2 regions of the Bradyrhizobium sp. USDA 4011 genome follow, and region 1 is predicted to be linked to the other one. Evidence: riboswitches for the same ligand, from Rfam matches in the RefSeq annotation. Region 1 holds a riboswitch; the other holds the start of a gene.
The links. Region 1 has a riboswitch for cobalamin ahead of metE (5-methyltetrahydropteroyltriglutamate--homocysteine S-methyltransferase). Riboswitches for the same ligand answer to the same signal wherever they lie in the genome.
Positions count from the first base shown of each region.

Region 2: it holds a riboswitch for cobalamin, as region 1 does, so the genes downstream of both, ACVW1C_RS23855 (TonB-dependent receptor) here and metE (5-methyltetrahydropteroyltriglutamate--homocysteine S-methyltransferase) in region 1, are expected to answer to the same signal.

Region 1 is NZ_JBSSGG010000001.1:6,347,805-6,358,498, forward strand. It holds gene ACVW1C_RS29960 (hypothetical protein) at 82-297, shown strand; gene ACVW1C_RS29965 (nodulate formation efficiency C protein) at 828-1,433, opposite strand; cobalamin riboswitch at 2,840-3,041, shown strand; gene metE (5-methyltetrahydropteroyltriglutamate--homocysteine S-methyltransferase) at 3,141-5,486, shown strand; partial or broken gene ACVW1C_RS29975 (IS110 family RNA-guided transposase) at 6,131-7,167, shown strand; gene ACVW1C_RS29980 (hypothetical protein) at 7,477-7,968, opposite strand; gene ACVW1C_RS29985 (cation transporter) at 8,002-8,661, opposite strand; gene ACVW1C_RS29990 (MerR family transcriptional regulator) at 8,729-9,151, shown strand; gene hemN (oxygen-independent coproporphyrinogen III oxidase) at 9,335-10,687, opposite strand.
Region 2 is NZ_JBSSGG010000001.1:5,083,559-5,094,252, reverse strand. It holds gene ACVW1C_RS23880 (filamentous haemagglutinin family protein) at 1-1,152, opposite strand, end outside; gene ACVW1C_RS23875 (FecR family protein) at 1,349-2,329, opposite strand; gene ACVW1C_RS23870 (RNA polymerase sigma factor) at 2,392-2,934, opposite strand; gene ACVW1C_RS23865 (STN domain-containing protein) at 2,931-3,551, opposite strand; gene ACVW1C_RS23860 (PepSY domain-containing protein) at 3,786-5,270, opposite strand; gene ACVW1C_RS23855 (TonB-dependent receptor) at 5,273-7,555, opposite strand; cobalamin riboswitch at 7,662-7,857, opposite strand; partial or broken gene ACVW1C_RS23850 (IS1182 family transposase) at 8,039-9,359, opposite strand; gene ACVW1C_RS23845 (CobW family GTP-binding protein) at 9,584-10,513, opposite strand; gene ACVW1C_RS23840 (amidohydrolase family protein) at 10,515-10,694, opposite strand, start outside.

The sequences.
Region 1 (10,694 bases):
ATCAATCCACAGCAAGTGTCGGCACTCAGGGCATTGCGGCAGTTAGCTCTGGCAGGGCTTAGGCGACTCACGCTAGTCATCATGTTCAACCGCCTCGCTGACAATGGGACTGAAATGGTGATGGCCACTCCTGAATTGCTGGTCTCTTCTTACGCGCTTGAAGTGGACGGCCGACTCAAAGCCGAATTCGCAACCAGGGACGGCGCCCGGGCTGGTGGAGCAGAACTAAAGAAGCGTTTTCCCACGCTTCAAATCAAGATCTATGACGTGCAGACGAATGCGCGCGAGGAAGTTTAGATCAGGCTCAATTCGATCTTCGATCCTCGCAGCAAGGCTGCGGAACTCCTCGCCGGGGGCACTCGGGAAAGGGTCCCGCCGCCATCGAGGATGCCGGCGTCGCTATCACTGCCCCGTTCCCGGGGGGGCCTCTTAAACCGGTCTCGTCGCTGCACTCGCTCCCACGGGTTCTTGTTGGTCGCGCGATGCGCTGCGCGCTCGCCGGATCGGGCCTGGCCTCAGCATCTCCTCGCCTGATCCGTGAAGGATAACACGTGGTGCGCCGGCGAGAGCGCGGATGTATCTTTTTGCACCAGTTCCGCCGCGACTACTATCGCGGCTACTGTTGGGGCAAGAGGCATCCTGATGCCTGGCTGTCCCCATTGCGGCTTGCGGGCCGGAGAGCACCCGCCTCCTACTGGCATAGCTGGGACGCGTAAATTTTCCGGCGGATGGATCTTGCTGTGCGGCCGAGGCGCTCAGCGCTCATGAGTACCGCTACCATCCTGATCAGTTGTCGAGGCCCTTCGCACCCCCTTCCAAAGGCGTCTTCATTTTGATCTATGTGACCGTTCATTTTGATCTATATGATGGAACCAGGACGCCGGAGGAAAAGTCGCAATCCTTTTGGCAAGGAAAGATTGCGGCTCCCAATCGTGTCCCTCGCGCTTGTCGAAGGTGATGACCCCATTTTGGGTGAAGTGGCGGGGGCCTGGTATGTTGCAGTTCACCAACAGCAGAACGCGCCACCGGTCCGCTTTCTCGGTCGGCTTGTCATTCGCCGCCTCAACGTAATCCACGACTACAGGTTCGATGATGTGACAGCGGCCGCGTCGGAGCAGATCGCCGAGCTTGCCTTGCGCGGTCGTGACAAAGTTGAAATTGACCGGATCATGCAGAAAACGAAGGTTTGCGTCTTTTTCGCCGTCGGTGACTTCACTGGCGATGAGTGAAAGCGCCAGGGCGCGCCAGCCGAATTCGATAGCCTTTGCATAGGGAGACGCAACTTCAATCTTTCCGTCGGTCCCGACCTTCCATGTAATAACGTAATGTTCGTCTGATCTGTTATCCTGATGCCTGGTCCAGGAAAGGTAAACATACTCAGTGTGGTCGATGCCTTCGGCGATTCCCCAGTTTCGAGGGACGAATTGCGCCACTTTCGAAACTTTGGAGACAATGTGCTCGATTGTCTCACCGTCTCGCGCTCGCCAGGTTGACTTGACTCGTTCGACAAGCGCGCTTTCGCCGGCTCGCGCAGTGTTGCCCGTCGCAACCAGCCCAGCAAGGAAAACTAGCGATTGACAGAGACAAAGCACGCCTCTTGCAGACATTCTCTTCATAACGGCCGGACCATCGGTTTTTCATCCACACGTCAAAGCGGCAGCCCTCGATGCTATGCTCGATTGAAGAAGTTAGCGGCAACGTGGCGCGGGCACCGCCGATGTCCCGCGCGAGCAGGCGCTGTCTGTCCACTCGAGTCACGCGCCGCTAACTTCAGTGGGCCAGCTACAACCCCAATTTGCCGTGCTGGACCTGCCCAGGGGGAGAAGCCTGGGCACCCTTGAGCTTGCATCCTTCGTGCCAGGAAATAGCCGGCAAATCGCGCCAGATTCGTGCAGTGTTTGTCGGCTTTCCGACCTACGCTCGTTTCTATGTTTCCATTCAGCCGATCCGCTCGGGCTTGTTCAGTTTTTGTCGCGCCGATCTTCGAGGGCCAAGTGAAGGCCGCTGCCGATTTACGGATGAGAAATCGGGAAGCACTTTGGAGGGCTGTTGAACCGTCTGGTTCGGTGTGGTCACCCGAACGCCTGCGATCGCTATCGGCTCGTAATTTGATGATAAGCAAAAATCGCTCATCACCGCCGGGCGTGTGGAATCGTCAGAAGCGCGTTCTCAGGCAGGCGGATGATAGGGTGCGCGCGTTTCTACCTACGCGCACGATGTTGCGGTCTGCTCAATCCAGCTGCCTCGGCGCCGCATTCATGGTTGGATGAGCCGTTTCCAGTCGCGACAGCCGGCAAGCGAGAAACGATCAAGTCACGCTAGCTTTCTCTCGAGTTGCTCAACATTCTCGAGAGCATCTGTCTGACGGATTGATTCATGAACGCTCTTACCAGGCCACCCGAACGGGCCGACCGCAAAGGCGGTGACAGCAAGGACGCCGACGGCGCTCCGAACAGCCGTTGTCATTGCGGGCATCCCGGTGTTCGTTGAGGTGAATCGATATGCATGCCCGAGTATTATCGGCATCAGAGACCGCAAATCGCCTACCAGGATTGGTTGGTTCGCAGATCAATATGCGCGCCCGGTATGCCCGATGGAGTTTTCGCAGGTGTTTTGTCCCTGGCGCGGTTCTTGACTGCCGAGAGACCGAAATGCCACTCGAAGCGCCGTGACTTGCGCCTTCGACAATTCTTTCGTCACATACATTGGAGAGTGCATCTATTGGAGGGGCTTCCAACCGTGGTCAACTTTCGACGTTAAATGGTCATTTGAATCACTGATGATGGCGGCAGTGACGTGAGAGAGTCATCTTAGAGGTTGACGGAAGAGGTCTCTTGCCGATAATCCAAATCGTAGAGGTTCTCCGCTCCCGCTGGATTCGGAGCTAAGAGGGAAGCCGGTGAACATGCCGGCGCTGCCCCCGCAACTGTAAGCGACGAGCCGCTGTCCAACAAAGTCACTGAAGCCCGTACAGCTTCGGGAAGGCCGGACAGCAGCGATGACCCGCGAGCCAGGAGACCTGCCTCGACCACATATACGTCCACGGGCGGGGTGTCCCGGTGGTGCGCCAAGCCGCCGCCGCTGGGGCGATCCTGCTTGCGTCCGCCAACGCCTTTGCCCCCAACTACGGGGTTAGCGCTATGTCTCTTCTCTCCCTTCCGGTTGCCACGCTTGGAACGCCTCGGATCGGTCCGAGACGCGAGCTCAAACGCGCGCTTGAAAGTTACTGGACCGGCGCAATCAGCGAACAGCAATTGCTCGAGGACGCAGCTGGCCTGCGTGCTGCGAACTGGGCTCGCCAAAAATCCCTCGGTGTCACCGTCATTCCGTCCAACGATTTTTCGTTGTACGACCAAGTGCTCGACACCTCTGTCATGGTTGGTGCCATCCCGGAAGTCTACGCGTCGGAAATCGAATCGGTTTCGCTCAAGACGTACTTCGACATGGCGCGCGGTTCACAATGCGATCGCCAGAATACCAGTTGCAGCCACGGATCGGGCGGATTTGGCGCGCCCGCACAGGAGATGACCAAGTGGTTCGACACCAACTACCACTACATGGTTCCTGAATTTCATCGGGGACAGACGTTCCGCCTATCCTCTCGCAAGCCTATCGAGGAGTATGAGGAAGCCAAGGCCCTGGGGTTCCAGACGCGCCCTGTCCTGATCGGGCCGGTCACATTCTTGAAGCTTGGCAAGAGTCCGGATCCTGCGTTCCAGCCGCTGTCACTCCTGGATGAGCTATTACCGGTCTACATCGAGGTTCTGCAAGAACTAGGCAAAAGGGGAGCAAACTGGGTTCAATGCGACGAGCCCTGCCTGGTCCTGGATCTGGAGGAGGGGACGCGAAGATCTTTGCTGCACGTCTATGATCGGCTCGCCAGGGAAGTACCAAACGTCAAGATTATGGTCGCGACCTATTTCGGCGATCTCGGCGATAATCTGGACACAGCTTTGAACATGCCCGTTGCCGGACTGCACGTGGATTTGGTTCGCGCACCGAACCTGTTGGACCGGATCATTGCTGCTCGGCGAAGTGATCTCGTCATGTCCCTCGGCGTCGTCGACGGACGAAATGTTTGGCGGTCGAACCTGTCGGCGCTCCGCCAGCAACTGGATCCCGCCATTGCGAAGCTAGGCAGGGATCGTGTTCAGATCGCTCCGTCCTGCTCGCTGCTCCATGTGCCCGTCGATGTTGAACTCGAGACCGGACTTGCATCCGATCTCAAGAGTTGGCTTGCCTTTTCGGTACAGAAGATGCGTGAGCTTGCGATCCTGGCGCGGGCACTCGCGGGTGATCAGAATGTTGCTCAAAGTCTTGCTGAATCGCAGTCGGCCGTGACTGGCCGTCGGACTTCACCAAAGATCCGTGATGCCAATCTTGCGGTGCGGATGCGAGCGATCGACGAGGCCATGCGCCGGCGCGCCAGCCCATTTGTCCGTCGAGCCGAGATCCAACGCAAGCGCTTTAGACTACCTGCCTTTCCCACCACGACGATCGGATCCTTCCCGCAAACCCCAGAGGTCCGTAATGCCCGCGCGACACATTCGCAAGGCGCCATGAGCGACGAGAAGTACGACAAATTCCTCAAGGAGGAGACTGCGCGCGCTCTGCGTTGGCAGGAGGATATTGGTCTGGACGTGCTCGTGCACGGCGAGTTTGAGCGCAATGACATGGTGCAGTACTTCGGCGAGAAACTCGCCGGATTCGCATTCACCAGGAATGGTTGGGTGCAATCCTATGGCTCGCGCTGTGTCAGGCCACCGATCCTATTCGGAGATGTTTCGCGGCCAAAACCGATCACTGTGGATTGGTGGCTCTACGCGCAATCACTGACCAGCAAGCCGGTGAAGGCGATGTTGACCGGGCCAGTAACGATCTTGAACTGGTCGTTTGTTCGCGATGATATTCCAAGAGGCGAGGTCTGCCGGCAGATCGCACTGGCGATACGCGACGAAGTCCGCGATCTCGAGATAGCCGGTGCGAGCATGATCCAGATCGACGAAGCTGCCCTCCGCGAAGGATTGCCGTTGCGTCGATCGGAGTGGGCGGCCTACCTTCAATGGGCCGTCGACAGCTTCCGCATTTGCTCATCAGGCGTTGCAGATCAAACCCAGATTCATACGCATATGTGCTATTCTGAGTTCAATGACATCATCGACGCCATTGCTGCAATGGATGCGGATGTCATCTCGATCGAGACGTCGCGTTCGAAGATGGAACTGCTCGACGCGTTCAGGAACTACAAATATCCCAATCAGATCGGGCCGGGCGTGTACGACATCCATTCTCCACGCATTCCCGAGGTAGGGGAAATGAAGGAGCTGATGGCATTGGCTCGGCAGCGGTTGCAGGATTCGCAGCTCTGGGTCAATCCGGACTGTGGCCTGAAGACGCGCAAATGGGAGGAGGTTCGCCCGGCGCTGATCAACATGGTCGCCGCCGCCCGGCAACTGCGCGCGGCATCTGATCGGCCAAGTCGTTGATCCTGCGCTTGGCTCTCTCCTCCAGGGCGCTGATCCGCTCATAGGGCGTTGCGCTTTCGATCATCTCGACCGAGCTTGCACGACAGAAAAAAGCCCGGCCTAGCAGGCCGGGCGAAAGTTAAGTCTGAGAGGAGCGACGCTGAACATCGCCGACTTCCATCGGCGGAGGGAGGACAGCCGATGGTCCGATTGCCGGCGAGGACATTCGCCGTAAATCTGAACCCGAGTTAAAGCACGGCTCAGCATAGCTCAATCATGCTGTGGTATGCGACCGATGTAGTCGAGTATCGGAAGACTAAACCGAGGTTTGCCTGCGATGAGCACCTTCACAAGGGTTTGCCGAGCCGAGCAAAGACTGCTGATGGCGACGCCCGGCCGTCTCGTACCGACCGAGGCGAAGTGCAATTAACGGTTTCTCGCCGCTGGATCGGCGCGACCATACGAGCAAACGCGACCGCAAAAATTACTCAAGCAGCCAATGCATGAGTGGCTTCTTGTTGATCACTGCGCAGGCAGTCGCTGTCCGGTTCCACTCAATGGCGCAGGTTTGGAACTCTGTTTGGAATGCATGAGCTGGGTAGTCCGATCCCGGCCTCTCGATACACTGTGTTGGGATTGATTCGATCCAGCAAAGGAGAAGCGCGATGGCCCTATTTGTTGGACTGGATGTTTCGCTGAAGACCACTTCGATTTGTGTCGTCGAGGCTGATGGCTCGGCGGTCTGGGAAGCAAAAACCGAGACCGAACCAGCAGCGATAGTGAAAGCCCTGACACGATGGCAAGAGCGTATTACGCTCGTCGGCATCGAAGCCTGCCCGTTGTCCGAATGGCTTATGGCGCGCTGGTCGAGACTGGTTTTCGGATGATCTGCATTGAGACCCGCCATGCGCAGAGATTTTTGTCTTCGCGACCGAATAAAGTTGATCGTAGCGACGCGCGTGGTATCGCCGATATGATGCGGATCGGACACTACAGGCCGGTGCATGTCAAAAGCAGGGCATCGCAGATACTCAGGACCACATTGATTGCACGCCGCAAGTTCGTCGATCATATGTTGGCAATTGAAGGCACCATTCGCGGATTGTTGCAGGTCCACGGCCTCAAGCTTGGCCTCATCCATCGCGCGCGTTTCACCGCGAAGGTCGAAGCCCTGCTGGCTGATGCGCCAGAATTTCAAATGGCCATTGCGCCGCTGCTCGAGGCACGAAACACGATGCGGACAATGAAGGCCTTGCTGGACCGTCAGCTTTGCTCCTGGCGCGCAAGGATGATGTCTGCAGTCGTTTGATGACCGTCTCCGGCGTAGGACCGATCGTGAGCCTTTCTTTCAAAGCCACCATAGACGATCCGAAGCGATTTAAGGATTCCAAGGTCGGTGGCCGCACATCTCGGTTTGACGCCTCGTGTCTATCAGTCTGGAGAGATCGACCGTTCGGGTCATGTCAGCAAGTGCGGAGATAAGCTGATGCGGCACGCCCTCTACGAGGCGGCGAACTCGCATCTGCGGATTGCCAAAAAGTGGTCCGTACTGCGAGCGTGGAGCGTAAAGCTCGCCAAGAAAGTCGGCGCGAAGAAGGCATGCGTGGCGGTAGCCCGGAAGTTGGCTATCATCATGCACCGAATGTGGGCTGACGGTACGAACTTCAGATTCGGCCAATCGCCAACCGCAGTACTAGCGTAGAGATCGTTCCGGCGTAGCATTCTGCTCTGCCAAGGACGTGGGGAAGGTCAGTCCGTTTCGATCCCTGTGCGATGTTCGCATTCAGCACGCGCTGTGAGCTTGGACGACCTCACCTCGCCGGACCCCATCATGGAGCGTGCCGTTCCCGGTCGACTCCGGACAGAAGCGTGGACCAGGCAGACGCAGTAAGCGGCAACGATCGTCACCCCGAAGGGCGGAGACGCTTCGTGGCTCCGGTCGCGGGCACGTGCCCGCGAGTAGATCGTGACCAACCGAAGGGCGGGGCCGCCTGAAAACACCCCTCTTTGATCAAGGTATCGGAATCAGCAATCCGACGGTGGTGCTGAGCGATTGCTCGTGCCCGCGGCTGAAGGAGTAGCTGTAGGCAGGCTCGACGAACCAGCCAAACTTTCGATCCGCGGTGGGCCAGAACATAAAGTCAAGTGCGAACTCAACGCCAGTCTGGGTGCCCTCCCGTGAGAACGTCCATTGGGGTCCGACGCCTACCATGAACTCGACCTTGTCGGACAGAGTGAAGGGCTTCTTGAAGAGAATGTCCGTATCCCATTCGCCACGGCCACCGTGGAACATGCGAGCAGCGCCGACTTCGATCTCGAGCCAGTCCTTGATGGGCGTAAACTCGACGGCAAGCGACGGGCCGTAGGTGGATGGGCCTGGCAGCCCCCATTCGCCAACGGGGCCAAGTTCAATGATCGCGGTCGGCTCTTTGTCTCCGGCCCGAGCATTTGCCGCGAACAGCAACGTCACCAGAATGAACACTGAGGTGTGTCGCCAACCCATGCTTCGTCTCCCTGAGCAAAACCGAACGTCTTGTCAGCGCCGGATAACCGTCAACGGTGACCATTTGGGGGTAGACCGAAGCTCGGACTGGGCCTGTCGAATAACCGTCACAGCCCCTTGCAGAGCGAGCATAGCCATCACCGCGGCCACCATTACATCCGGCCATCCAGTGCCGGTCCCGAAGACGCCGGCCGCTGCGATGAGTACCGCCAGATTGCCAAGAACATCGTTGCGCGTGCAGATCCAAGCCGAGCGCATGTTGGCGTCGCCCATACGGTGCTGCCATAGCAACCAGAAGGAGGCAGCATTGGCGACGAGCGCGGCCAGTCCGACGCCGCCCATGGTAAGGGCATGTGGAAGCGTGCCGGCGTAGACATGCCACGCCGTAGTCCCGAGCACCCAGGTTCCGAAGAGTGCCATCGTCGCGCCTTTCGCGAGCGCCGCGATTGCCCTGTAGCGCAAGGCCATGCCGACCACGAACAGGCTGATCGCGTAGTTGGCGGCGTCGCCAAGGAAGTCCACCGCATCGGCCTGGAGCGCGGTTGAACCGGCGGCAAGCCCGGCGCCGATCTCGACGCTGAACATCGCGGCGTTGATTGCCAGCACCAACCACAAAACCCGCCGGTACATAGCTTGCTGGAGCGGATTAGCGCCCGGGTCTTCGTGATGATGTCCACAACAATGCGCGCTCATGATTGGCCTGTCGTTCAATGGGTGTCTGGCTTATATTTGGACCCTGTAGTCGCTATAGGGTCAAGGCATGGATACGCTGACGATAGGGCAATTGGGCAGAGCCACCGATACGAAGATCGAAACGATCCGGTACTACGAGAAGATTGGTCTTCTGCCCGAACCAAGCCGAACGACGGGCAATTACCGCAGCTATGCGGCCGAGCACCTGCGACGGCTTGGCTTCATCCGTCGCACGCGGGAGCTCGGATTCTCGATCGAGGAAGTGCGCGAACTCCTGAAGCTGGCCGCCCATGGTGAGCGGCCGTGCGAAGAAGTGGACCAGCTCGTGGCGCGCCACCTGGAGACAACTGAACGAAAAATCAAAGCCCTAAGGCGACTGCGCCGGGAGCTGCGCGACACGCTGGCCTCCTGCAAGGGTGGGCGCATCGCCGAATGCCGAGTCGTTCAGGCTTTAGCGCCCGCGGCGGTCAGCCCAAAAAAGAAAGTCTGAGCCACCCAGCGGGGGCTTGACGGCCGGGATCGGATTACAGAAGCGGATCGACGCGCGACCGTGAAAGTGGCGGACAAATCGGACGCTCCACGATCACGGGGGGCGGTCCGAACCGCGCATAAGCCAGTTCACTGGTGACCGAAGTGCGGGGGCGCTGGAGTGGTAAGTCCGCCGTTCACACGATCAGACCGCCGGGCTGTGCGTAGCCCCGCACCGAGCAAGGTGAGCGTCGAAGGCTGAGGCGACGCACCGGACCAGGAACCGGGCGCCGTCGACTACGGAAAGCCGGCCATTGTCGACCACGACGGCGCCATCTGCGATAAGGCTGTCAAGCCGGGAATGATCGACAACGGCCGAATCCGGATCCATGCCGTGACGGCGAGACGTCTCCGAGAGATCGATTGTCATGTCGCACATAATTCGCTCGATGATCTCCGCCCGGTAGCGATCATCATCGGTCAGTAAATAGCCCTTCGCCGTCGCGAGCCGATCCTCGGTGATGCGAGCGAGGTAATCCCCTGTCGAGATAGCATTCGCGACGAACCCCTGCTGCAGGCGGCCGATGGCGGTGGCACCGAGGCCAATAAGGGCGCCTGCGCAATCGTCAGTATATCCCTGGAAATTGCGGCGCAACCTGCTTTGCTTCGCCGCCACAGCGAGATTATCATGCGGCAGGGCGAAGTGATCGAGGCCTACACGTACGTACCCAGCGTCAAGCAAAGTGTGAGCTACCATTTCGGATTGGAGGTAGCGCTCGACGCTGTCGGGCAGAGTGGATTCGTCGATCTTGCGTTGATGCTTCTTGAAGGTCGGAACGTGTGCGTAACCAAAGGCGGAAAACCGGTCCGGATGCAACTCGAGGCATTTGCCGACGGTATCCAGGCACGAATCGACCGTCTGTCGGGGCAGCCCATACAGCAGGTCGAAATTGATCCGGCAAATGCCGGCGTGGCGTAACCGCTCGACCGAAATTGCGGTCTGTTCGAAGCTCTGCGGGCGGTTGATGGCCTGCTGGACGACCGGGTCGAAGCTCTGCACGCCAAGGCTTGCCCGGTTGACCCCGCTATAGCCCAGGGCTTCCGCCATCGGATTGCTTAACATGCGGGGGTCGATCTCCACGGCGATCTCGGCATCAGGCAGGACGGCGAACGAATAACGCAACGAACCGACCAAATCGGCGAATGTTTCAGGTGTCATGATCGTTGGCGTGCCACCGCCGAAGTGGATATGAGAGATTGGCTGTCGTTGGCCAATGACCTCTGCAACGAGGTAGGCTTCAGTGCGCAGTCCAGCTGCATAGATCGCGATCGGATCGTCGCGTTTCGTGACAGATGTATGGCAGCCGCAGTACCAACACATGCTTCGGCAAAATGGCACGTGCACGTAGATCGAGGCGGACCGTCGGCCGTCGAGAGACTTGAGCCAAGCTTGATAGTCGACCTCCCGAACTGACGCTGAGAAATGAGGGGCGCTCGGATAGCTGGTGTAGCGCGGTAGTCGGTGCTGCCCGTAGGATTGTGCTAGGTCCGGTCGCATTGGGATG
Region 2 (10,694 bases), 1.3 Mb from region 1:
GCCGGCGAGCGTGATATCGCCCTGCTGGGCGAGGACGAGACCTGTGTTGGTGACGGTCCCGCTGCCGCTCCTGGGATAGAGCACCGGCGCGATCTCGTTGCCGCGCGTGGTCGAGTTCTGGTTGGTGTTGGTGCCGTAGCCGGCACGCAGGATGAAATCGTCGCCGGCCGCGAACTGGGTCTGCCCTTTCGGCGTGGTGATAGCGCCGGCATTGTCGACCTCGGTGCCCATCAGCAGCACGAAGCCGCCGCCCGCCGTGACCGAGGACGGCGCATTGGTGGTGATCAGCGCGCCGCTCTCGACCACGATCTTGCCGCCGGCGCCGGTGAAGCTCGGCAGATACTTGGTGCCGCTCTGGGTCGAATAGATGCCGTTGGCGAGGAATTGGCTGTCGGCGATATTGGCGCTGGACGCGATCAGCGAGCCGACATTGATCTGGCTCGCGCCGCCGAAGATGATGCCGTTCTGGTTGATCACCAGCACCTGCCCCGGCGCGGTGATGCGGCCGAGGATCTGACTCGGTCCGGCATTGCCCACCACGCGATTGAGCGCGGTCCAGTTGCTGGCCTGCTGGTTGAAGTTGAGGGTGGTCTGGCTGCCGACGTTGAAGCTCTGCCAGTTGAGGATCGCCTGCGGCGCGGTCTGATTGACGGTGACCGTGGTCTGGCCGCCACTTGCGGCCTGGCTCGGCAGGGCGGCACCTTGCCAGAGGCTCGAACCGGGCACGGCGCCCGGCGCAACCTGAAGCCCGCCCGGCGCGAGGCCGTTCGGCACCGCCACCTGCGGCAACGTCGTCGATCGCTGCGAGGCGGCGGCCGCGTTGCGTGCGGCGGACTGCGCGGCCTGCAACGCCTGGATGGCCTGGGTCGCCCGCGTTAGCGCGCCCTGGCTTTGCCTCGCGACGTCGGTGGCCTGCTGGGCCGCGGCAGCTGCGGCATCGCTGGCGATCGCCGGCGCCGAGTTCGTCGTTGCGAAATTGCCGAATGGACGCGCGGATGCGCCCTCAAGCCCGCCCAGCAACAGCGCCAGCGTGCTTGTTCCCGCGAGCAGCATCGAGCGGGATGCCAATCGGATCCGCTGCCGCGACGGAAACGGCGCGACCCGATGCGGATCGAGGCGGGGACGACGGGCAACGCGCTGACGAGACGGCATGGGATGTCCCCTGGGAACAACGGACGGAAAGATGCGCGGATCGGATCCGCGCAGGCGCTCGTCACACGGCTTGACCGTATGCCAGGCTTCTCGTCTCCAAGGACGCCATTTGATCGGCGGGACCGAACGACAAAATCGCGGGCTGCATCACAATTCCTGCGCAGACATGATGCTCACTTTCATGGCTCGCTCGACATCAACTCAGCAGCACGATGCCGCCGGGCAGATGTCGCGCCTTCGCGCCGAAGATTTGCTGGAACATGGTCAGGATGCCATCGACATTGTCGATGCGGAACCGGCCGTTGACGAGACGGCGTTCCAATTCCGCGTTCGTCACCATGACCTTGCCCGACCGGTAACGGTTGATCTCCGTCACGACGTTGCCGAGCGGAGCGTCATGAAAGATCAGCATTCCGTCGCGCCAGGCTGTCACCTCGGCGGGATCGACCGGCATGGGCGCCGCGAGACCAAGCGCTGCATAGCTGACCTGTTGCCCCGCGCGCAGCGCCGCGACGGAGCCGTGACGGGTGATGCGGACCTCGCCATCGAGGCACGTCACGCAGGTGCTGCGCGGCTCATGACGCACGTTGAACTGCGCCTGACGCGCACTCATCTCGCCGTCGCCGGCAACCACGCGCACTTCGCGACTTGCGGAGGCCGCCGCGATCACGGCTTCTCCGGTCAGGATCTCGATGCGATCCTGGCTGCTGTCGCCCGACTGAACATTGACGCTGGTTCCGGTGTTCAGCGTCACCTTGACACCGCCATCGATCGTGAGCTTGCGCTGCTCGCCGGCGGCGGTGCGATAGTCCGCCATCACATCCTGCAGCGACGGCCACAGCTGCAGCGGTGGCGACACCACGAGATAGGCGGCCGCCGACGTCGCCAGCGCGCCTCCGAGCATCGCCCGCCGCGTCATGCGCGGCTGCCGCCGGACGTCCGCCAGCATGGAATCGCCGCGCCGCTTCAACAGGTTGGCGCCGGCCGGGCCGAGCTGATCCCAGAGCAGGCTGGCCTGCGCCAGCGCCTCCGAATGGGCGCTGCTCTGGCTTCCCCAGTGCCTGGTTTCCTCGATGTCCCGCCGGGTAGCCTGCCCCGAACCAAGCCGCTGGACGCGCGCAAGCGCCTCGCTCTCGACCGCGGTCAGTTCCTCCGACGGTTCGTCGCTACGTGTCATCGATCGGGCGTTTCCCTTGGCAGCACGTCCATCCAAATACGCAACACTCTGACGCTCTCCTATCAGGACGTTTCCCGCGGCGCCGGACCGAAACGCCTTGTGACCTTTTTGTTAAACCGCTTGGCGCAATGCTCGAGCGCGGCTTTCAGCTCAAGCTCCACCAAGCGCTGCGAAACGCCGAGGCGCGCGGCGATCTCCCGGAGCGGCGTGCCTTCCAGGCGGGATGCGAGCAGGATCGTGCGGCGACGCGGCGTCAGTTCCTCAAGCACCTGCTCCAGATGCGCAATCTGCTCCCGCGATTCGACCTCGCGTTCCGGCCCGGGCGCCGCGTCGGCGATCTCGAGCATTGGCTGCACCTCGAACCGCTTGATCCGGCGTGACTCCTGACGCTCCCGGCTGATCGCAAGGTTGAGCGCGCTGCGCAGCAGATAGCCGATCGGGCTGTCCACCACGCCCGGGCCGTTCTTGTCGCGAAGGTGCAGCCACGTCTCGTGAAGGGTCTCGCGCGCTCTTTCGTCGCCGAGACGCCGCGCGAGGCGGCGGCGAAGCTCGTCGTAGCGCTCGACGAGCAGGTGCCGAAGAATGGTCGAAGTCGTTTCCGTCATCGCGCGACCGGTCCCGGGCGCCTTGGGTCACGCGCGGCACAGTCGCCGGTCTCGGAAGGCGGCCGCGGCGAAACCGCCATCATGACGGGCTGCGGCATGTCCGGCGGCGGCGGCCGGCCGATGACGACAGCACGCAACAGGGCGGCGATCGCCTGGTCACGCGCGCTGTCATCGGTCGAGCCGAGCAGCTGCGGCTGCAGCACCTCGCCGGCATGCCCGATCCAGAACCTGAACTTGATCCGATAGCCGCCCGGCGCGGTCAGCGCGGACCGGCAGAATGCCTCCTCGACGCTGCTCTGGACGGCCGCAAGATACAGCATGAAGCCACGCATCGACGCCGTCTGCGGCGCAGTGGCCGCAGGTACAATCGTGAAGGCGTTCGCCGCGGCATAGACCGCGACCAGACCGGTTCCTTCGAGCAGGAGCTGCAACGCCATATCGGGCGTCATCGATCCCTTGACGGCCTGCGCGCGGCGCCCCTCGGCCAGTGTGGCGTCATAGACAACCTGAAGACCGGTGGCCGCGCTGTAGGCGTCGAGCGCGGAGACCAGAGGCTGGCTGCCAATATCGAAGTCGACCGTTGCCGGCGTCCGAACTGATTCAAGGCTTGCGGCCATCGTTACCGTCTGGATATTCCCGGCAACGAGAGTGCCTATGACCAGGCCAAGAAAGCGCTGCCACATCCGATCATGCTTCGAGCGCAGCCCGATCTTCCGACCCGTTGAACAAACTGCATGAGGCGCCGCCTTGATCCTCAAGCCCAGCCGAACAGCACGATCTATCGGTGATCGATAGAGCTGTTCGTCAAACCCCGCGGCAGGCGCAACATAGAAACAGATTGTGACAATCTGCTAACAAGGGCGGAGACCTCGCGCCGGCCGCACCTTGCGCCGCCGCAGCCGGCGCCAGCCGATCACGATACCGCTGATCGAGACGATCGTGCCGACCGCCGACAGCAGCCAGACCACGACATCGCGCGCCGGCCAGATGCGCAGCAGAACGGGAAAGTCCAGGCTGTGCAGCGCATTGAACAGCCAGCGATAGGACCTACGGCTGTCGTCGCTGCGGTCGAGGATCTCGGCGGTGACCGGGGAGATGTGCAGCCAGGTATGGGCGGGATCGTCGAAGCCGATCCGCAGCACCGGAAGCTCGCGCACTTGGTGCAGCGTGTACCAGTGGGCGTCCGGTTCATCGAGCTGTCGCGCCGATATCATCGCAGCTCCCGGCATCGCGCGCCGGGCAGCCGCGATGATCTCATCCTGCGAGAGCGTCACGGGCGCGCCGGTCACGGGATCCGCGAGGCTGCGGCGGCCACTACTGCCGTCGAGCACCATCAGCCGGCGTCCGCCGATCCAGACGAAGCGCGCCTCCACCGCCGATACCTGCGGCGGCGACTGCAAGCCGGCGACGATATCGGGTGCATCATGGCCGTTGTAGCCGACTTCGATCTCGCGCGTGAGGCCACGACCGGAGAATGCACCGCCGGGATTGAGCGACAGCCAGCCGCTGAACATCCAGGTGATGACGAAGATGCCGCCGACGAGGCCGGCAATATGATGCCAGGCTATCCAGCCGCGATAGGGCGAGACGGCGCCATCAGCGTAACGGCGCGTCAGCCGCAGGCGAAGAATGCCGATCCAGAATCCGGTGACGGCGACGACGAGGCAGATGCCCGATATCCACAGCACCACGTCCCGCCACAACGGCCCGTCCTTGCGCAACACGGTAGGATAGATCCAGTGCGGGATCGAGCCGAGCCAGTTCCAGACGCGCTCGCGCCGCGTGGTGTCAAGTGCGATCTCGCCGGTGCGCGAGGAGACATAAAGTTCGGTGCCATCCGCGTCGCCGAGGCCGATCAAATAGAGCGGCCGCCGCGGATCGAAGTGCGCCGTCACCGTCCATTGATCGCGCGTCAGGGTATCGAGCAGTTGCGGCTGCACGGCACGCGGGTGATGCCGGGCAACGGCAAGCGCCTGGTCCGGCGCGATCCGGTCGATCACGCTGCCGTCGATCGCCGAGATGGTGACGGCGGCTCCCTTCCAGCCGGTCACGCGATAGACCGGAACGTCGTCCAGCATCGAGAGCCGCAGATCGCGCGGATAATGCTCCGTGCCCGCGATCGCCATCGCGCGATCAGGTGCGATCTGTACCTTGCTCCAAACGATGCCAGGGAGTGCAGAGAGGCGCTCGTCGTCAGTGAAACGCGGAAACGCCACGTACATCATGACGAGGCCGGAGATGAACCACATCGCGAAGAAGAGACACGTCGCAATGCCGATCCAGCGATGGACGACATAGAGCCATCGCCGCGCTCGCCGGATCAGAGCGTTGCGCATGGTCAGAACTTCACGTTGACGGATAATTCGGCGGTGCGCGGCATGCCGAGCAGCCACTGCCCCGTCCCGTTCGAGGTCACCGCGTAGACCTTGTCGAACAGATTGTAGACCCGGAACGCGACCGTGGTGCGGTCATCCGGCTTCCACCTGATGCCGCCATTGACCACATTGTAGCCCGGCCGCAGCTGGGTGTTGGCGAGATCGGAGTACATCGCGCCGACGATCTGCACGCCGCCATAGACCGACCAGTTCGGCGCGAAGTCCCAGGTCAGCCAAACGTTCGAGACCTGCTGCGGCACGTTGACCGGAACATTGCCGTTGTAGCTGACGACTTTGCCGCCGACCACCTGGCTGTTGTTGTCGTATCGGGCACGCAGCAGCGCAAGATTGGCGTCGACGCGCCAGCCGTCGTTCAGCGCGAGCCCGATCGTTCCTTCGACCCCGCGGGATGATTGCTGGCCGATCTGCAGTGCCAGGCCGGCGGTCGGATTGCTGGGATCGGGAATGGTCAGGCCGGTCTTGACGATCTCGTACCCTGCCAGCGTCCACTCGCCGCGGCCGCCCCAGAACGACTGCTTGACGCCGATTTCGGTCTGCTTGCCGGTCGCGAGCTGGAAGGTTTTCTGCGAGGTCGACAGCGAGATCAGGTTGCTGACCGGATCGACGCCGACCGCATACTGGCCGTAGAACGCGAGGTTCTTGATCGGCTCGTACACCAACCCGGTTCGCCAGCTGGTGCCCGACAGCGTGGTTTCAAAACTGTTCGCCGGCGTCTTGTAGTCGGTGCGATCGACCTCGGGACGATCGTACCGGACGCCGGTGACGAGCGACAATTGATCGGTCAGCGACAGGCGATCTTCGGCGAACAGCGCGTATTGATTGACGATCGCGTTGAAGCCCGGCGTCGTCGCCGTGGTCGTCGCGAAGAACGATCCGGGATCGAACACGTAAGGATTGACCGACGACGCGCCGCCATAGGGCGAATTGTTGGTGTGGGTGAAGTCGATCCGGTTGACGTCGAACCCGGCGACGAACTGGTTCGCGAGCCCGAGAACGTGACCGCTGAAGGTCGCATCCATCCGGTTGCCGAGCTGCTTCTGGTCGTGGAATATCTCGATGTAGCTGGAGCGGTCGATCAGCTGGGTCTTCGGATTCCAGGTGTAATTTTCGATGTCGCGCCAGTGCCGCTCGCTGGTCAGATAATACAGCGTGTTGTTGACCTTGATGCCGTCGGCGACATCCCACTCGGTCTTGAACTGGGTCCAGCTGTCCTGGTAGCGGATCGCGCTGTCTGATGCGTTGTAGTTCTTGAAACGCAATGCATCCTGGATCGACCCGTTGATCAGCGGCGTGCCGAAATAGCGCGACGGGCTGCGATCGCCATAGTCCTCGGAGAGCGTAAAGGCGAGATTGTCCGATGCCTGCACCCGCACGGCGGCGGCGACCACCGCATTCGAGGTCTTGTCGCGATCGACCCAGCCGTCCGACATGTTGCCGGTGGCGTTGATGCGGTAGGACACATTGGGATCGATCGGACCGGTGCTGTCCACCGACAGCCGTCGCGTCATGTTGCTGTCGAGCGAGACCTCGGCCTCGTTATAGGGCGTGCCCTGCGGCTTTTTCGGAACAACGTTGATGACGCCGCCGATCGCACCCTCGCCGTACAGCACCGAGGCCGGACCGCGCAGCACTTCAACCCGTTGCGTCGACCAGGTGTCGTAGGGGAACGTCAGGGTGCCCGAACCGATATAGAAGCGCGTGCCGTCATACAGCGTCATCACCGAGTTGCTGCCGGCAAAACCGCGGGTGCTGAACGACAGGCCGCCATTGCCGGGCGCCGGCGTCGCGATGAACCCTGCCGCGTTCTGGGTGACGGCATCGAGCACATTGTGCTGGCCGCGTTCGGCGATGGTCTGCGACGTGATGATCTCGACGCTGGCCGGCGTCTGCAGCGGCGTCAGATTGAGGCGACTGCCGGTGCCTCCCTGTGTGGTGGCGTTGAGCGTCGGCGATGCCGATCCCGATGCACCCGACGCCGCGGTGCGCGGCGCGCCAGCGGTTGCCGCCGCCGTTGCAGGTCTGGCGCGCGGCCGCGACGACGTCGCCGAGTTGCGGCTTCGCACCGTGGGCTTGGGCTTTGCGGATGTCGAGGGTGCGACCTCGATCGGATCGAGCGTCGTAGGTGGAGCTGTTTGCGCCGAAGCCTCAGTCGGCAGCAGCAGCGATGACAGGGAGCAAACGAGACCGAGGCGCCAACGGCGCGCGGCGGGAGATGACGGAGACATGAGAAGACTCGCGGTAACGTGGCACGTCACCGCGAACGCGGACTGGCGCATTGCCCCAAAGGCAATGCTCCGATCCCACCAGGACGCCCCCGCCCGATGTGCTCGCGTGTGACCACGACTGACGGCAGGTCTCCTGGCTCACGGGTCATCGCCTGTCGACGCCTTCCCGGGCTTGATAGCCCAGTGGCAAATTGACGAAAGGCTCGCCGTTTACAGTTGCGGGGACAGCTGCGGCATTGGGGTTACCCTCGCACCGCATTCCCTTTTGATCCCCGAAGGGAACCGTCGGCAGAAACGATAGGTGGTGCGGGATGGGGTGTCAATTCGATGCGATTGTCGCACACATGCTTTGCGGGATGATGCTGCTGCGATGACACAGCGACAGCGCGGGCCGACGCGAGGATTCTCTATTCCGTCATCCTGACAGCTTGTGAATCTTTTTGTTTCGCCAATTTCTGGTGTGTTGGCGGGATAGCCGAAGCTTCAGATTTGATGGCCTTGCAGGATGTTGTTGGCGAGTGCGTACCAGAGCACGACAGCGCGGACCTTTTCGATGCCGCGCACGGTCAGTTGCCGCAGGTTCCAGTTTCGCCAGCGGGCATGGATGCATTCGCAGATCGAGCGAAGCTTGTACTGAGCCTTGCCGGCCTCGCTAGCCATCCGAGCCCGCCAAGCCAGGACACCCGGGCCATCCCCGCGCCGCGGCAGGGAGGGATCGGTGCCGTGCTTGGATTGTGTCGGTGGACAGAAGACCTCAACTCCCTGGCTGTGCGCCCATTCGATGTCGTGGGCGCTGCTAAAGCCGCCGTCGACGAGATGGCGCCCCGGAAGACGACCAATCCGCACGCGCGTCCGCTCGAGCATCGGCCGCATGAGGCCGCGGTCTGAGCCGGCATTGGTGATCTCGAACCCGACGACGATCTGCTCTCCGGCCACGCTTGCCACTTGCAAATTGTACCCCGGGCGGAAGCCGCCATCGGCCATCTTCATGACGCGCGCCTGTGGGTCCGTGGTGGAGGCGCGCGGCTCCTTGGGCGTCTTGCCGTTGTTGCGCTCTTCCGCGCGCGCTTGACGCTGGCGCTTGATCTCCTCAAGCGCTGCCTGTGCCGCCTTCAGCCGCTGCGCGCGCTCACGTGCTGCGCGCTCCTTGGCCGCCTTGATGCGCTGGTTGCTCGCGTCGGAGCGCGCATCGACCTCTCGCTTGAGTTCCTCCACGACCCCCTGCGCCACCCCCAGATGCCGGTCGAGGGTTGCCTGGCGCCGGAACGAGGCTGCTCCGGCGCTCGCCCGAATCCGCACGCCATCCTGCGCCAGCGTGTCGAGATCGACTAAGCCGACTTCGGCCAGCGCCGCCAGATGTTCTGCCAGCAGCCGGTCGAGCAAATCGGCATATCCGACCCGGAAGTCCGCCAGCGAGTGATAATTCACCGACACCCCGCCGCACAGCCAGCGATAGACATCGTGGCTCTCGCACAGCCGCTCCAGAGCCCGGGCACTCCCCCACCCCCTCGCTGGTCGCATAGAGCCACAGCGCCAACAAAAGTCGCGGCGAGGTCGCCGGATGACCAGGCCTGTGGCCCCGGGCCTTGATCCGATCCTCAAGCTCGCTCAGGTCGAGACCTTCGACATAGGACCAGATCACCCGCGCCGGATGACCCTCCCCAATGAGGCTCTCGATATCGACCGCTCGCAGCTCAACTTGATCGCGCTTCGGTTCGCGCAGCCGCGGCGAGCCCAACGGCGCCCCATCAGTTTGCGGCTTCGACCGCTCAGGCAGTTCTCCGAACAGCTTGTCCCCGGCCATCTTCCATCCCCCGCAACTCGCTCCGTGCAGAGAATCACATCCCGACCGAACCGGCTACATCGGCAGTCTAAAACAGGAAAAATTCACACGCTCTGAGGTGCGAGCCTTGCGGCGCAATTGCGCCGCTGGGCGAGCCTCGAAGGATGCACGGCCACCAGCCGGGCCGTCGATCCTTCGAGACGCCGCTTCGCGGCTCCTCAGGATGACGGAATACCTAATTCGCATCACCCTGCTTCGACACATCCCTGCATCACCTCATCGATCTCGGCCCGCGACAGAGCGCCCATCTCGGCGATGAACACGATTCGCGTGCGTGGCACACCGGGTGCCGGCACGCCGCCGGCAGCCAATGTCGCGCGGCCGCCGGCGAGTTGAAACACCGTCAGCCGTCCGGGCTGCTCCACCGTCTCGAACAATCCCTTCGCCCGCGCCAGCTTCGGCGCCAGTTTGCCGATCGCCTGCTGCAAGCGCGGCAACCGCACCGGCCGCTCCGAGGTCCAGCTCAGCGTCTCGAACCGGTCGGATCCCGGCCGTCGCGGCGCGGTCTCGCGCGGCGCCGGCACATGATCGAGATCCGCCGGAAACAGCAACGCCTCCGGCACCTCACCATGCAAGGCATCAACGACCACGGCCGCCGGACGCGCTGCCCGTACCGCGTCGCGGATTGCGGCGCACGCGGCTGCATCGGCCAGATCGACCTTGCTCAGCGCCACCACATCGGCCGCCCGCAACTGCGAGCGCAGCAGCGCATCGTTCAGCATCGCCGCCGGCTGGGTCGCGTCGACCACGCACAGCACGGTCTCCAGCGGCGCCTCCTTCCAGATCACCGGGTCCATCAGGTTGCGCACGATGTCGGCGGGATCGGCGATCCCGCTGGTCTCGATCACGATGAATTCGGGACGCGGATCGCGCCGCAGCAAGGTTGCGAGCGTGCGCAGCAGATCGCCCTCCAGCGTGCAGCAGATGCAGCCATTGCTCAGGCTGACCACACCATCGCTGGCGCCCGCGACCAGCTCCGCGTCGATATTGATCGCGCCGAAATCGTTGACCACGGCCGCGATGCGCCGGCCTTGCGCATGCGCCAGCAGATGGTTGACGACCGTGGTCTTTCCCGCCCCGAGAAAACCCGCGACCAGCAGGATCGGGACCGGCACCTCAGCCCCCGGTGACGGGCCGGCGCACCGGCCGGCCGGGCCGTGCCGCGACATCGAGCACGCCATCATTGATCAGCGGCTGGCCGCTGACCACGAGATGCCGCACGCCTTCCGCCGGGCGGTTCATCGCGGAGAAGGTCGCACGATCGCTGAGCGTCTCGAAGTCGAACGCCACGACGTC